DNA from 3 places in the Streptomyces sp. NPDC088261 genome. Region 1 is predicted to be linked to each of the others. Evidence: riboswitches for the same ligand, from Rfam matches in the RefSeq annotation. Region 1 holds a riboswitch; each other region holds the start of a gene.
What was found. A riboswitch is a leader RNA that binds a small molecule or an ion and turns the genes downstream of it on or off. The one in region 1 is predicted to bind S-adenosylmethionine.
Positions count from the first base shown of each region.

Region 2: another riboswitch for S-adenosylmethionine. It lies ahead of ACIODU_RS27310 (aminotransferase class V-fold PLP-dependent enzyme); the one in region 1 lies ahead of ACIODU_RS06810 (putative leader peptide).
Region 3: another riboswitch for S-adenosylmethionine. It lies ahead of thrC (threonine synthase); the one in region 1 lies ahead of ACIODU_RS06810 (putative leader peptide).

Region 1 is NZ_JBIURL010000002.1:677,814-682,658, forward strand. Features, by position in the region: gene ACIODU_RS06795 (S1 family peptidase) at 1-324, shown strand, start outside; gene ACIODU_RS06800 (DUF427 domain-containing protein) at 441-1,226, shown strand; gene ACIODU_RS06805 (S8 family peptidase) at 1,484-2,695, opposite strand; SAM riboswitch class IV at 3,104-3,217, shown strand; gene ACIODU_RS06810 (putative leader peptide) at 3,321-3,410, shown strand; gene ACIODU_RS06815 (LLM class flavin-dependent oxidoreductase) at 3,616-4,821, shown strand.
Region 2 is NZ_JBIURL010000017.1:29,586-34,430, reverse strand. Features, by position in the region: gene ACIODU_RS27320 (cytochrome bc complex cytochrome b subunit) at 1-1,467, shown strand, start outside; gene trpD (anthranilate phosphoribosyltransferase) at 1,709-2,773, shown strand; SAM riboswitch class IV at 2,897-3,014, shown strand; gene ACIODU_RS27310 (aminotransferase class V-fold PLP-dependent enzyme) at 3,056-4,462, shown strand; gene ACIODU_RS27305 (Lrp/AsnC ligand binding domain-containing protein) at 4,527-4,808, opposite strand; gene ACIODU_RS27300 (rhomboid family intramembrane serine protease) at 4,805-4,845, opposite strand, start outside.
Region 3 is NZ_JBIURL010000013.1:119,294-124,138, forward strand. Features, by position in the region: gene ACIODU_RS24120 (trehalose-6-phosphate synthase) at 1-1,054, opposite strand, end outside; gene ACIODU_RS24125 (hypothetical protein) at 1,117-1,266, opposite strand; gene ACIODU_RS24130 (glucosyl-3-phosphoglycerate synthase) at 1,305-2,294, opposite strand; SAM riboswitch class I at 2,461-2,588, shown strand; gene thrC (threonine synthase) at 2,604-3,899, shown strand; gene ACIODU_RS24140 (ubiquitin-like small modifier protein 1) at 3,948-4,226, shown strand; gene ACIODU_RS24145 (cold-shock protein) at 4,590-4,793, shown strand.

The DNA.
Region 1 (4,845 bases):
GTCTCCGACCAGCTGGTCCGCGGCTCCAACGAGGCGCCCGTCGGTGCGTCGATCTGCCGCTCGGGCTCCACGACGCACTGGCGCTGCGGTGTCATCCAGGGCAAGAACATCACTGTCAACTACAGCCAGGGCGCGGTGTACGCGATGACCGGGACGAGCGTCTGCGTCGAGGGCGGTGACTCGGGAGGCTCGTACATCAGCGGCGACCAGGCCCAGGGCATCACCTCGGGCGGCTCGGGCAACTGCACCTCCGGTGGCCAGTCGTTCTACCAGCCGATCAATCCGGTGCTGAGCCGGTACGGCCTGACGCTGCACACGGCCTGACGGTCGGGGCCCGCTCGCCCCGCCCCGCCGGTTCGCCGGCGGGGCGGGGCGAGTGCAGGCTTGTGGGCGGCCGGGTCTGGATGCGGGCGGGCAGGCGCCGGTGGACAATGGTGATCATGACGGAAGCAGTGCCGAACCAGCCCCGAATGATCACACCGGCCGGCCACGTCGAGCCGGTGCCCCGCCGCATCCGCGGCTTTCTCGGCGGGCGCGCGGTGGTGGACACCCTGCGGGCGCGGTACGTGTGGGAGTGGCCCGGCTATCCGCAGTACACGGTCCCGGTCGGCGACCTGGTCGACTGCGAGCTGGTGGACGAGGACCGCGTCCTCAAGCTGGCGCCCGGACCCGCGCGGCGGCAGGCTCTGAAGGCGGGGGACCGGGTCGTCCCCGACGCCGGGTGGCTGTGGGCCGAGGGGGCGTCCGAGGGCCTGGAGGGGACGGTCAGGTTCCGCTGGGAGACGCTCGACGCGTGGTACGAGGAGGACGAGCAGGTCTTTGTCCACCCGAGGAGCCCGTACACCCGCGTGGACGCCCTGCGCTCCGGCCGTGAGATCCGGGTCGAACTCGACGGGGTCGTCCTGGCGGAGGCGGACACCTCGGTCATGGTGTTCGAGACGGGCCTGCCCACGCGGTACTACCTCGACCGTCTGAACGTCGACTTCACGCTCCTGCTGCCCACGGACACGGTGACCGCCTGCCCGTACAAGGGACGGACCAGCGGCTACTGGTCGGTCGAGACGCCCGCCGGTGTCCACGACGACCTGGTGTGGGCGTACGACTTCCCGACCCGTCAGCTCGCGCCGATCGCCGGACTGGTCGCCTTCTACAACGAGCGGGTCGACCTGTACCTGGACGGCGAACTCCAGCCCCGGCCGCCCACGGTGACGCGCGTGACGCACTAGGGCGTGTCCGCGAAGTGGGGTCGTCCGCCCGGAGGGCGGGGCTCGCGGTGTCTGGTGCGTGCGATCGCAAGGCGGAGGACCCACCCCGTACTGGACGTACGGGGTGGGTCCGACAACGCCGCGAGCGCGCGTGCCAGACGCCGCGAGCCAGACCCCACTTTGCGGACACGCCCTAGGGGTAGCGGCGCGGAAGTCCCGCCGCCCGGGGGCCGGGCGGCGGGACTCGCGGTGGTACGGGGACGTGTGGTGCGGGGACGTTACGGGACGAGCTTGAGGAGCTTGTTCGGCGAGCCGGTGCCTATGCCGGTCAGGACGTTGGACGTCGCGCCGTTCACCAGCGCGGCGGCCACGGTCGCCGGGGAGGCGCCGGGGTGGTTCGTCAGGTAGACCGCGGCGGCGCCCGCGACGTGCGGGGCGGCGAACGAGGTGCCGTCGCCGGTGTAGGTCGCGGTGTCGGAGCTGTTCCAGCCCGCCGTGATGGCCGAGCCGGGGGCGAAGAGGTCCACGGACGCGCCGTAGTTGGAGTACGAGGCCCTCGCGTCCGTCCTGGTGGTGGCGCCGACCGTGAGCGCGGTGGGCACGCGGGCGGGGGAGTAGTTGGCCGCCGGGGCACCGGCGTTGCCCGCCGCGATGGAGTACGTGACGCCGGAGGCGATCGAGTTCTTCACCGCGTTGTCGAGCGTGGTGCTGGCGCCGCCGCCGAGCGAGACGTTCGCGACGGAGGACGCCACGTGGTTGGCGGTGATCCAGTCCACGCCCGCGATGACGCCGGCCGTGGTGCCGGAGCCGTCGTTGCCGAGGACCCGGACCGCGACGATCTTCGCCTTCTTGGCGACGCCGTAGGTGGTGCCCGCGACGGTGGTGGCGACGTGCGTGCCGTGGCCGTAACCGTCCTGCGCGGTGGCGTCGTTGTCGACGAAGTCGTAGCCGTAGGAGGCGCGGCCCGCGATCTGCTGGTGGGTGATGCGCACCCCGGTGTCCAGGACGTAGACGGTCGTGTTGCCGCCCGCCGAGTCCGGGTAGGTGTACGTGCCGTTCAGCGGGAGGTTCGCCTGGTCGATGCGGTCCAGGCCCCAGGGGGCGTTGGTCTGGGTGGCCGTCGCGTACACCTTCTGGTCCTGCTCGACCGACTCGACGGCCGGGTCGGCGGCGAGCCGCGCGGCCTCGGTGCCGCTGAGGGAGGCCGCGTAGCCGTTGAGCGCGGAGGTGTACGTACGCGTCACCTTGCCGCCGTACCCGGCGATGAGCTGCTTGCCCTCGGTGGCCCTGGCCGAGAAGCCGGCCGTCTTCTTGAGCGTGACGATGTAGCTGCCGCTGACGGCGTCGGCGGAGCCGGCGTGCAGGACTCTGCCTTCGGCCGGGGCGGCCTGGGCCGGCAGGGCGGTGCCCGCTCCGAGGATCGCGGCCACGGTCGCCGCGGTGGCGATCGCGGTGGCGATACGCCGTTTGTTCGTACGCACTGCTGCCATGGGGGGTGTCCTTCGTGTCGGTGGCGCGGGGTGGTGCGCGCGCCTCAACCGGGGTACGGCGTACGGGAGTCGGACGCCGCCCAGTGACGATGCACCGGCCCGTTCCGGCGGGACAACCGTTTCCGGGAGATGTCATGGCCCCGACACGAGACGTTACGTACTGTCCGCACGCCGTCACAATCCGGCAATCCGGCGCAGCGTTTTGATGATCGTCCCGTTACAAATCCCCCGGGGCGCAGGGGGGTTGGCGGCGCCGGCCGGACGGAACGGCGGACACCGACCGGGACCGACCGCGCCCGCGCGCCGGTCACGCCCGGGCCGGTGCGGGCCCGGGGGCCGGTCCGTGGGCATCGAGGGTCATCGGGTGGGGATTGTGCCGGACACCGATGCGGAGTTACCGTTCACGCAGGTTATGAGTGTCAGCGACAAGCCCTGGTTGGCTGACCGGCAACCCTCCAGACGCGGCGGGGTGCTCCAGGTGACGACCCGGCGGCGCCGAAGACGGCAGCGCAAGCGCGAGAGCTCGGACCGGTACGAACGGTCGAGGCGGGAGGTGACGGCAGTGCGAGGACGGTACGGCACGCGCACGGCCTTCGCCGTCAGGAGCCACCCCCGCGCCGTCGGCATGTTCTCCCGGCGTCACATCGATCTCCAGCGTGTCGCCGGCGCCCTGTGTCCGGCGTACGTGAACGCCGCGCCGCGGCCCACCCCGTAGCGGCACCTTCTCCGCCGCACGGCCCCGACGTACAGCGCCCTCCGACGCACGTCCGCCGACCTCCGCCCGGGACAGACAGCCCCGGAGACGGAAGGCACCCGGCATGTCCAGGAGTTCCCCCGGTCCGGGTGAGCTCCGCGACCCCGTGACGTTCGGATCCACCTTTTCGAGTCCACGAGATTTCCGAGCGGGAAGCGATACCGCCATGCCTTCAGCACCCTCACCCCTCCATCTGGCCGTCGCCCTCGACGCCGCGGGCTGGCATCCCGCCGCCTGGCGCGAGCCGGGGGCCCGGCCCCGCGACCTGTTCACCGCGCGGTACTGGACCGACCTGGTGACCGAGGCCGAGCGGGGCCTGCTGGACTTCGTGACCATCGAGGACTCCCTGAGCCTCCAGTCGTCGTCCTCCGCCGGGCCCGACGGCCGTACCGATCAGGTACGGGGCCGGCTCGACGCGGTACTGGTCGCCGCCCGGGTCGCCCCGCTGACCCGGCACATCGGGCTGATCCCGACCGCCGTCGTCACGCACACCGAGCCGTTCCACGTCTCCAAGGCCATCGCCACCCTGGACCACGTCAGCGCCGGCCGGGCCGGCGTCCAGGTCAAGGTGTCCGGACGCGCCGACGAGGCCCCGCACTTCGGGCGCAGGCCGGCCGTCCGGCTGCGCGCCGACGAGCTGGACTCGCCCGCGGGCCTGGCCCTCCTCAAGGAGCTGTTCGACGAGGCGGGCGACTACGTCGAAGTGCTGCGCAGGCTGTGGGACAGCTGGGAGGACGACGCGGAGATCCGCGACGCCGCCACCGGCCGCTTCATCGACCGCGACAAGCTCCACTACATCGACTTCACGGGGGAGCGGTTCAGCGTCAAGGGCCCCTCCATCACCCCGCGCCCGCCGCAGGGACAGCCGGTCGTCGCCGCCCTCGCCCACCGTGCGGAACCGTTCCGCCTCGTCGCCACCTCGGCCGACGTCGGCTTCATCACGCCGCGCGACACCGGGGACATCCGGGCGATCCTCACCGAGATCCGCGCCGCGCAGGCGACCGCCGGCCGCGACCGTGAGACCGTCCACGTCTTCGGCGACCTGGTCGTCTTCCTCGACGACGACCCGGCGGCCGCCGCCGACCGCCGGGCGCGCCTGGAGGAGCGCGCGGGCGCCCCGTACACCAGTGACGCCCGGATCTTCACCGGTACGCCCGCCGAGCTGGCCGACCTGCTCCTCGAAGGCCAGGAGGCCGGCCTGACCGGGTTCCGCCTGCGGCCCGCCGTCCTGCCCCACGACCTGGAGCGGATCACCCGGGGCCTGGTGCCGGAACTCCAGCGGCGCGGTGCGTTCCGTACCGCCTACGAGGCGGCCACCCTGCGGGGCCTGCTCGGCCTGCCCCGCCCCGCGAACCGGTACGCCGCGCTCTGAGCGCGCCCCGGCCTCGCCCGCTCG
Region 2 (4,845 bases), on a different contig from region 1:
AGCTTCATCATCATCATCCTCACGGGTGTCTATCTGACGCTGTTCTTCCACCCGTCGATGAACGAGGTCGTCTACCACGGCAGTTACGTCCCCCTCCAGGGCGTACGGATGTCGGAGGCGTTCTCCTCGACGCTGGACATCAGCTTCGACGTCCGCGGCGGTCTGCTGATCCGCCAGATCCACCACTGGGCCGCGCTGATCTTCCTCGCGGCGATGCTCGTGCACATGATGCGCGTGTTCTTCACGGGTGCGTTCCGCAAGCCCCGTGAGGTCAACTGGCTGTTCGGCTTCCTGCTGTTCGTCCTCGGCATGTTCACCGGGTTCACCGGTTACTCGCTCCCCGACGACCTGCTGTCCGGCACCGGTGTGCGCTTCGTGCAGGGCGCGATCCTGTCCGTGCCGATCGTCGGTACGTACATCTCGATGTTCCTGTTCGGCGGAGAGTTCCCCGGCGGCGACTTCGTGAGCCGGTTCTACTCGGTCCACATCCTGCTGCTGCCCGGACTGATGCTGGGCCTGGTGGCCGGGCACCTGATCCTGGTGTTCGTGCACAAGCACACCCAGTTCGCGGGCCCCGGCCGTACGGAGAAGAACGTCGTCGGCATGCCTCTGCTGCCGATCTACATGGCGAAGGCCGGCGGGTTCTTCTTCCTGGTCTTCGGCGTGATCTCGGTCGTCTCGGCGATCGCCACGATCAACCCGATCTGGGCCATCGGCCCCTACCGGCCCGACCAGGTCTCCACCGGCGCGCAGCCCGACTGGTACATGGGCTTCTCCGAGGGGCTCATCCGGTTCATGCCCGGCTGGGAGATCAACTTCTGGGGCCACACCCTGGTCCTGGGCGTGTTCATCCCGCTGGTCATCTTCCCGATGGTCCTCGTCGCGATCGCGGTGTACCCGTTCATCGAGGCGTGGGTCACCAAGGACGACCGGGAGCACCACATCGCGGACCGGCCGCGCAACGCGCCGACCCGTACGGCCTTCGGTGTCGCCTGGCTGTCGTGGTACTTCGTGCTGCTGGTCGGCGGTGGGAACGACATCTGGGCCACGCACTTCCATCTGTCGATCAACACGATCACCTGGTTCGTCCGGGTCGGGTTCTTCGTCGTCCCGGTCCTCACCTTCCTCGTCACCAAGCGGTTCTGCCTCGGCCTCCAGCGCCGGGACGCGGAGAAGGTGCTGCACGGACGCGAGTCCGGGCTCATCAAGCGGCTGCCGCACGGCGAGTTCGTCGAGGTCCACACGCCGCTGGACCAGGGCGACCTGTACAAGCTCACCGCGCACGACCAGCCCAAGCCGGCCGAACTCGGCCCGACGGTCGACGAGAACGGTGTCGAGCGCAAGGTCTCGCCGGTCGAGAAGGCGCGGGTGAAGCTCAGCAAGGGCTTCTACGGGGAGAACACCCAGATCCCCAAGCCCACCGCCGAGGAGTACAAGGAGATCACGAGCGGCCACGGCCACCACTGATCCCACCGGCCCCCAGGGTCGCCACCACCGCGGGCCCCGGCCCGGTCTCCTCCCCGGAGACCGGCCGGGGCCCGCGGCGTTGGCGGACGTCCTCCGGCGCGGTCCCGGCACCCCCGGCACCCCCGGGACCGGATGGTCCGCAGTACGGGCACCGGGCCCGCCGGGGCGGTGTCCGCCGATAGGCTGGGCCGTGGGTCCGGCGGCAGGCCGGGGCCCGTGGTGCTGACACCCAGGAGCGAGCATGAGCGCTGTTACCCCCGTCGGAGGCGACACCGTGGCGGCCCGGTCCTGGCCGGGCGTCCTCAACCCCCTGCTGCGCGGCGAGAACCTGTCCACGGACGACACCGCCTGGGCGATGAACCAGATCATGGACGGCGAGGCGACCGACGCGCAGATCGCCGGCTTCGCGGTGGCGCTGCGGGCGAAGGGCGAGACCGTCGAGGAGGTGTCCGGCCTGGTCCGCGCGATGTACGGCCACGCCAACACCATCGAGGTGCCGGGCCGTACGGTCGACATCGTGGGCACGGGCGGCGACCTCGCCAAGACGGTCAACATCTCCACGATGGCGGCGATCGTCGTCGCGGGCACCGGCGCGAAGGTCGTCAAGCACGGCAACCGCGCCGCGTCGTCCGCGAGCGGCGCCTCCGACGTCCTGGAGAAGCTCGGCGTCAACCTGGAACTGACCCCGCAGCGGGTCGCGGAGGTCGCGGAGGAGGCGGGGATCACCTTCTGCTTCGCGGTGAAGTTCCACCCCGCGCTGCGGTACGCGGCCAAGGCGCGGCGGGAGTTGGGCGCGCAGACCACCTTCAACATCCTCGGGCCGCTGACCAACCCGGCGCGGGTACGGTCCCAGGCCGTGGGCGTGGCGGACGTGCGGATGGCGCCCATCGTGGCGGGGGTGCTGGCCGAGCGCGGCAGTTCGGCGCTGGTCTTCCGGGGCGACGACGGGCTCGACGAGCTGACCACGACCGCGACGTCACGGGTGTGGGTCGTGCGCGACGGGAAGGTCGGCGAGGTGCCGTTCGACCCGCGGGACGTGGGCCTGGCGATCGTGCCCGTCGAGGCGCTGCGGGGCGCGGACGCGTCGTACAACGCGGATGTGGCGCGGCGGCTGCTGGCCGGCGAGACCGGTCCCGTACGGGACGCGGTGCTCCTGAACGCGGCGGCGGCGCTGGTCGCGCTGGACCCGACGGACGACGTGCTGGAACTCCAGCTGGCGGCGGGCATCGCGCGCGCGGCGGAGTCGGTGGACTCGGGGGCGGCGGGGCGGGCCCTGGCGCGCTGGGTCGAGGCGTCGCACCGGTAGCGGAAGCGGGCGGGGCACGGCCACCGGCCGCGCCCCGCCTCTTCCGTTCCCCCCACCTGCTCTGTTCCACATCCCGGACGCGGACTTGAGGCCGCTGCCCGGGTGTGTCAAGCTCGTGCACAAGGTCATGAGTGACAGCGATTTAGGCCCCGGCTCGCTGTCCGGCAACCCTCCGTCCGTGGCGGGGTGCCCCGGGTGAAGACCAGGCCGTAGGCAGCGAGGTCTATGGCAAGCGCGGACCCCTGGCTTTCCTGGGGTCCAGGTCCCCGAGGGAGCAGTCCCGTGACGTCCGCATACCTGAACGCCGCCGCGTCGCAGTCCAGCAGCACCACCACCGAGGACCCCGCCTGTGCGGCGCCGCTGCCCGTGCTCGGGCGCGACGTGACCGTCCCGCTCGTCACCGGGGGCGCGGTCACCTACGCGGCCCTCGACTACGCGGCCAGCGCCCCCGCGCTCCAGCGGGTGTGGGACGACGTCGCCGCCTACGCGCCGTACTACGGCAGCGTGCACCGCGGCGCCGGCTACCTCTCCCAGCTGTCGACGGACCTGTTCGAGAACAGCCGCCGCACCGTCGCGGAGTTCCTCGGCTGCCGCCCCGCCGACCAGGTCGTCTTCACCCGTTCGACCACCGACTCGCTCAACCTGCTGGCCGCCGTGATCCCCGCCGGCACCCAGGTCTTCGTGTTCGAGACGGAGCACCACGCCTCGCTGCTGCCCTGGCGCGACGCCCGGGTGACGTACCTGAACGCGCCCCGTACCCCCGAGGAGGCCGTCGCCACGCTCGACCGGGCGCTCGCCGGGCGGGAGCAGGGCCCCGCCCTGGTCTGCGTCACCGGCGCGTCCAACGTGACCGGGGAGATCTGGCCGGTACGGGAGCTGGCCGCCGCCGCCCACCGACACGGCGCCCGGATCGTCCTCGACGCGGCGCAGCTCGCCCCGCACCACCCCGTGGACATCGCCGAACTGGACGTCGACTGGGTCGCCTTCTCCGGGCACAAGCTCTACGCGCCCTTCGGCTCCGGTGTCCTCGCGGGCCGCGCCGACTGGCTGCGGGAGGCGGAGCCGTACCTCGCGGGCGGCGGCGCCAGCCGCAAGGTCGCCCGGCGCGCGGACGGCGGGGTGGACGTCGACTGGCACACCACGGCCGCCCGGCACGAGGCGGGCTCGCCCAACGTCATCGGCGTGTACGCCATCGCCTCGGCGTGCAAGGCGCTCGAAGAGGCCGGGTTCGACACGCTCGTCGCCCGGGAGCAGCGGCTCGTCCGCCGGGTGCGGGACGGACTGGCCGCGGTGCCCGAGGTCCGGGTGCTGTCGCTGTTCGGCGACGACGCCCCGCGCGTCGGCGTGCTCTCGTTCGTGGTGGAGGGCTGGAACAGCTCGCACTTCGCCGCCGCGCTCTCCGCGGAGTACGGCATCGGCGTACGGGACGGCCTGTTCTGCGCCCACCCGCTGGTACGGACCCTGCTGGGCAGCGACCCGCAGGACCCGGGGGAGTGCGGCGCCCCGGAGGCGGAGCCGGGCGAGCGTTCGCTCAACGCCATCCGGGTGAGCTTCGGCGCGGGGACGCCCGACGAGCACGTGGACCGGTTCGTCGGCGCGGTGAAGGAACTGGTGCGCGAGGGCGCCCGCTGGAGCTACCGCACCGAGGAGGGCCGCTGCGTCCCGGACCGGGACGGCGAGACCGTCTGACGTACGGCCTGACGGGCCCGCCCCGGCACCTACAGGAGGGGCCCGGCACCTCAGGAGGGGCGGTCTACGCGTCGAGTCCGATCGCGAAGGCCGCCTCCAGGTCGTGCTGGGAGTACGTACGGAACGCGACGTGGGTGTCCGTCGCCTCGACGCCGTCGATCTTGCTGATCGCCCCGGGGATGATGTCCGCCAGGTCGTCGTGCCTGGCGACGCGCACCATGGCGATCAGGTCGTACGTACCGGTGACCGAGAAGACCTCGCTGACGCTGTCCAGCGCGGCGATCGACTCGGCGATCTCGGGGATCCGGCCGACGCTGGTCTTGATGAGCACGATCGCGGTGATCACGGCTGACGTTCTCCCTCGGTGGCCACGGCTTTGACCT
Region 3 (4,845 bases), on a different contig from region 1:
CCGGGAGCCAGCCGTCCGTGCCGAAGTCCTCGTTGATCGCGTCCGCCACGCGCTGGACCTCGGCCGTGTAGTCGCGGTAGACCGACAGGTCCTGGCGGGAGGGGTACGCGAAGGCCACGTGGACCACCCGTTCGCGCCACTCCGGGTGGTCGGTCAGCAGCTGGCGGTACGCGAGCAGGCCGCGGACGATGTTCTTGGACAGTTCCGTACGGTCCACCCGGACGATCGTCCGCCGGTCCGTCCCGCCGATCTCCTCGCGCAGGGACACGATCCGCTCGTCCACGTCGGGGCGGTGCGCCCGCTCGCGCAGGAAGTCCGCGTCCGCGCCCAGGCCGTGCACGCCGATCCTGGTGTTGCCGGTGCCGCCCAGCAGCTCCGTACAGCAGGCCGTGAAGGCGTCCGCCCAGCGGTGGGTCAGGAACGCCGCGCGGTCCGCGCCCAGGATGCCCCGGAGCAGCTGGCGCGCGATGTCGTCGGGGAGCAGCCGGAAGTAGTCCACCGGCGCCCAGGGGGTGTGCGAGAAGTGGCCGATCCGCAGGTCGGGACGGAGGGCGCGGAGCATGCCGGGGACCAGCGCCAGGTGGTAGTCCTGGATCAGGACGGACGCGCCGTCGCCCGCCTCGTCCGCCAGAGCCTCGGCGAACGCGCGGTTGTACGCCTCGTACGACGCCCACTGCGCCCGGAACTCCGCGCCGAAGGACGGTTCCAGCGGGGTCTGGTAGAGCAGGTGGTGGACGAACCAGAGCGTGGAGTTGGCCACCCCGTTGTACGCGTCCGCGTAGACGTCGGGGGCGATGCCCAGCATCCGTACCCGCTGCCCGCCCGTGTCCTCCGGGTCCAGCCGGCCGCCGGTACGCCGTACCGCCTCGCGGTCGCCGTCGCCGAGCGCCGCGCACACCCACACCGCGTCCGTGTCGGGGCCGATGGCGGAGAGGCCGGAGACCAGCCCGCCGCCGCCGCGCCGGGCCTCCAGCGCTCCGTCGTCGCGGAGTGTGTACGAGACGGGGCCGCGGTTGGACGCGACGAGGACCTGGGCGGCCTGCTCGGAAACCATGTGCCGAAATCTAGCCCGTACGGGAAACGCTCAAACGTACGGAGAGCGACCGCGCGGGGGAATCAGTCGCCCCCGCGTCCCCGTACCGCCGCCAGCGCCACCACGCCCGCCCCCGTCAGCGCGACCGCCATCCCGCCCAGCAGCCACAGCCGCTCGGCCGTGACGCCGCCGTGTGCCGCCGCGAGGAACCACAAGCCCAGAGGAGTCTCCATAAGCCTGCAATATAGGTAAATAGGACTAGAAGGGTGCGTTACGCCGCGCGGCCGGCCGTGTACTCCGCGATCTCCCGCATCGGCGGCCGCTCCACCGTGTCCACGGCGTACGTACGCGGTTCAAAGCCGCTCTCGCCCCGCTCGAACTGCGTCAGCTCGGGCCGTACCAGCTGCGCGCCCGGATGGGCCCCGAGCTGCGCCCCCAGCTGCGCCCGCGGCATACGCAGCTGCGCCGTCCGGTAGATCGCCGCCGCCATCCGCCCCAGCGCCCGGTCGTCCTGGTGCCGGTGCAGCCGCGTGCCCACGTCCACCTGGCCCAGCGCGTCCAGCCCCACACAGTGCAGCGCGTCCACCAGCAGCCCCAGCTCCACCCCGTACCCGACCGGGAACGGCAACCGCTCCAGCAGGCTCCGCCGGGCCGCGTACTCCCCGCCGAGCGGCTGCACGAACCCCGCCAGGCGCGGCCAGTGCAGGTTCAGCAGCGGACGCGCCACCAGCTCCGTCACCCGCCCGCCCTGGCCCGCGGAGGCCCCCGGCGCCGTCAGCGGCCTGTCGTACATCGCCTTCACCAGCTGCACGTCAGGCTCCGTCAGCAGCGGCCCCACGATCCCCGTCACGAAGTCCGCCGAGAACTCGCGCAGATCCGCGTCCACGAAACACACCACGTCCCCGCCCGTCACCAGCAGCGACCGCCACAGCACCTCGCCCTTCCCGGGCAGCGCCGGCAGCCTCGGCAGGATGTCGTCCCGGCGCACCACCCGCGCGCCCGCTTCCTCCGCCACCTTCGCCGTCGCGTCGGACGAACCGGAATCAATCACCACCAGTTCATCCACCAGCGGCGCCTTCCCCATCAGCTCGCGCCGGATCACCGAGACGATCCCGCCGACCGTCTCCTCCTCGTCCAGCGCGGGCAGCACCACGCTGACGGTCGTGCCACGCGCGGCCTTCGCCGCCAGGAGCCGGTCGGGCGTACGGTCGGCCACGGACCAGGAACGCCTGGTCAGCCAGCGTTCCACCTCTTCCAGCACGGTCGGTTCTCCCTGAAAGTGATCCATCTCGCGGTACGGACCCCTCTCTCCACGGTCCGCTCCTTCGGTTACAGTCTTGAACAACGCGAATGACCACCGCATGTCGGGGGTCGTCCGCCGGACAAACGCTCGGATCGCGGGACCGACCCCGGATCCGATGCCATACCGCTCATCCAGAGGGGCAGAGGGAACGGCCCGTTGAAGCCCCGGCAACCCTCCCGCCGACCGCGAGGTCATGGTGGGGAAGGTGCCAATTCCGTCTTGCGGCGAAGTACGTCGTGAGGAAGATGAGGAAAGGGCCTCGCCTCCATGTCTGTGCAGACCGTCCCCACGCCCGGTGTCACCCCCGGTGCCGTCGACCTCGGACCCGCCGCCGCCCTCTCGTGCCGCGAATGCGGCGAGCGCTTCGACCTCGGCCCGATCTTCGCCTGCGCGTCCTGTTTCGGGCCGCTCGAAGTGGCGTACGACCTGCCGAGCGGCACCCCTGACGAGCTGAAGAAGCGCATCGCCGAGGGCCCCGACAACATCTGGCGCTACGCGCCGCTGCTGCCCGTCCCGGCCGACGTGGCGTCCAAGCCCAACATCAACCCCGGCTTCACCAAGCTCGTCAAGGCCGACAACCTCGCCCGTGAACTGGGTGTCACCGGCGGCCTGTACGTGAAGGACGACTCCGGCAACCCGACGCACTCCTTCAAGGACCGCGTCGTCGCCATCGCCGTCGAGGCCGCCCGTGCCTTCGGCTTCACGACGCTCTCCTGCTCCTCCACCGGCAACCTGGCCGGCGCCGTCGGCGCCGCCGCCGCCCGGGCCGGCTTCCGCTCCTGCGTGTTCATCCCGAGCGACCTGGAGCAGGGCAAGGTCGTCATGGCCGCGGTGTACGGCGGTGAACTCGTCGGCATCGAGGGCAACTACGACGACGTCAACCGCTTCTGCTCCGAACTGATCGGCGACCCGCTCGGCGAGGGCTGGGGCTTCGTGAACGTCAACCTCCGCCCGTACTACGGCGAGGGCTCCAAGACACTCGCGTACGAGATCTGCGAACAGCTCGGCTGGGAGCTGCCCGACCAGCTCGTCATCCCCATCGCCTCGGGATCGCAGCTCACGAAGATCGACAAGGGCCTCCAGGAACTCATCAGGCTGGGCCTCGTGGCGGACAAGCCGTACAAGATCTTCGGCGCCCAGGCCGAGGGCTGCTCCCCGGTCTCCACCGCCTTCAAGGCGGGCCACGACGTCGTACGGCCCCAGAAGCCGAACACCATCGCCAAGTCCCTGGCGATCGGCAACCCGGCCGACGGCCCGTACGTCCTCGACATCGCCCGCCGCACCGGCGGCGCGGTGGACGACGTGACCGACGAGCAGATCGTGGACGCGATCAAGCTGCTGGCCCGCACCGAGGGGATCTTCGCGGAGACCGCGGGCGGGGTGACCGTCGGCGTGACGAAGAAACTCATCGACGCCGGCCTGCTCGACCCGGCGCTGACGACGGTCGTGCTCAACACGGGCGACGGCCTCAAGACGCTGGACGCCGTGGCCCCGACCACCGGGCCCACCGCCACGATCCGCCCGAGCCTCGACGCGTTCCGCGCCGCCGGCCTGGCCCACTGAGCGCCGCGCCCCCGCGTCCCGCCCATCACTGAAGGAAGGCACCCCACCATGAGCGTCAAGGTCCGCATCCCCACCATCCTCCGTACGTACACCGGTGGCGAGGCCGAGGTTCCGGCGGAGGGCGAGACCCTCTCCGAGGTCATCCAGTCGCTGGAGGCCAGCCACCCCGGCATCGCCGCGCGCGTCCTGGACGACGAGGGCAAGCTGCGCCGCTTCGTCAACGTGTACGTGAACGACGACGACGTCCGGTTCGAGCAGGGCCTCCAGACGGCGACCCCCGCGGGCGCCGGCATCTCGATCATCCCGGCGGTCGCGGGCGGCTGCTGACGCCGGATCACGGGGACGCCCCGGCATACGCGCACGGCCCCCTCCGGCCTGGACGGCCCCCTCCGCACAGGAAGCGGAGGGGGCCATTCTTTATGGTTGAGCGCGGTAGAGTTGGGAACCCCCCCTCGCGGCCGGTGCCGAGCGCATACGAGAACGCGACAACCTGGGGTCGAACTCCCGGTGACTTTTGCGGGCACATGTGTGGTTTGCCCGGCCCGACTTGCCCCGGAACGCAGTCAATCCGTCGCTATGTGTGTTCGGTCGTGCCCAGATTTCTCGTCCGATTGACCTGTTGCAGAGGGCAGTTGGGCAGATACATTCAGCCGCGGTCGAAGCGTTCCGGCAGTAATAGGGGAGTAAGGCATGGCTCAGGGCACCGTCAAATGGTTCAACGCGGAGAAGGGCTACGGCTTCATCGCGGTCGACGGTGGTGCGGATGTTTTCGTCCACTACAGCGCGATCCAGATGGACGGCTACCGCACCCTTGAAGAAGGTCAGCGAGTCGAGTTCGAGATCTCGCAGGGCCAGAAGGGTCCGCAGGCGGACATGGTCAAGCTCGCCGTCTGATCCCGGCGCGATCGGCCACCGACGCACTCGCGCCGAGGGGCCCGTATCCCAT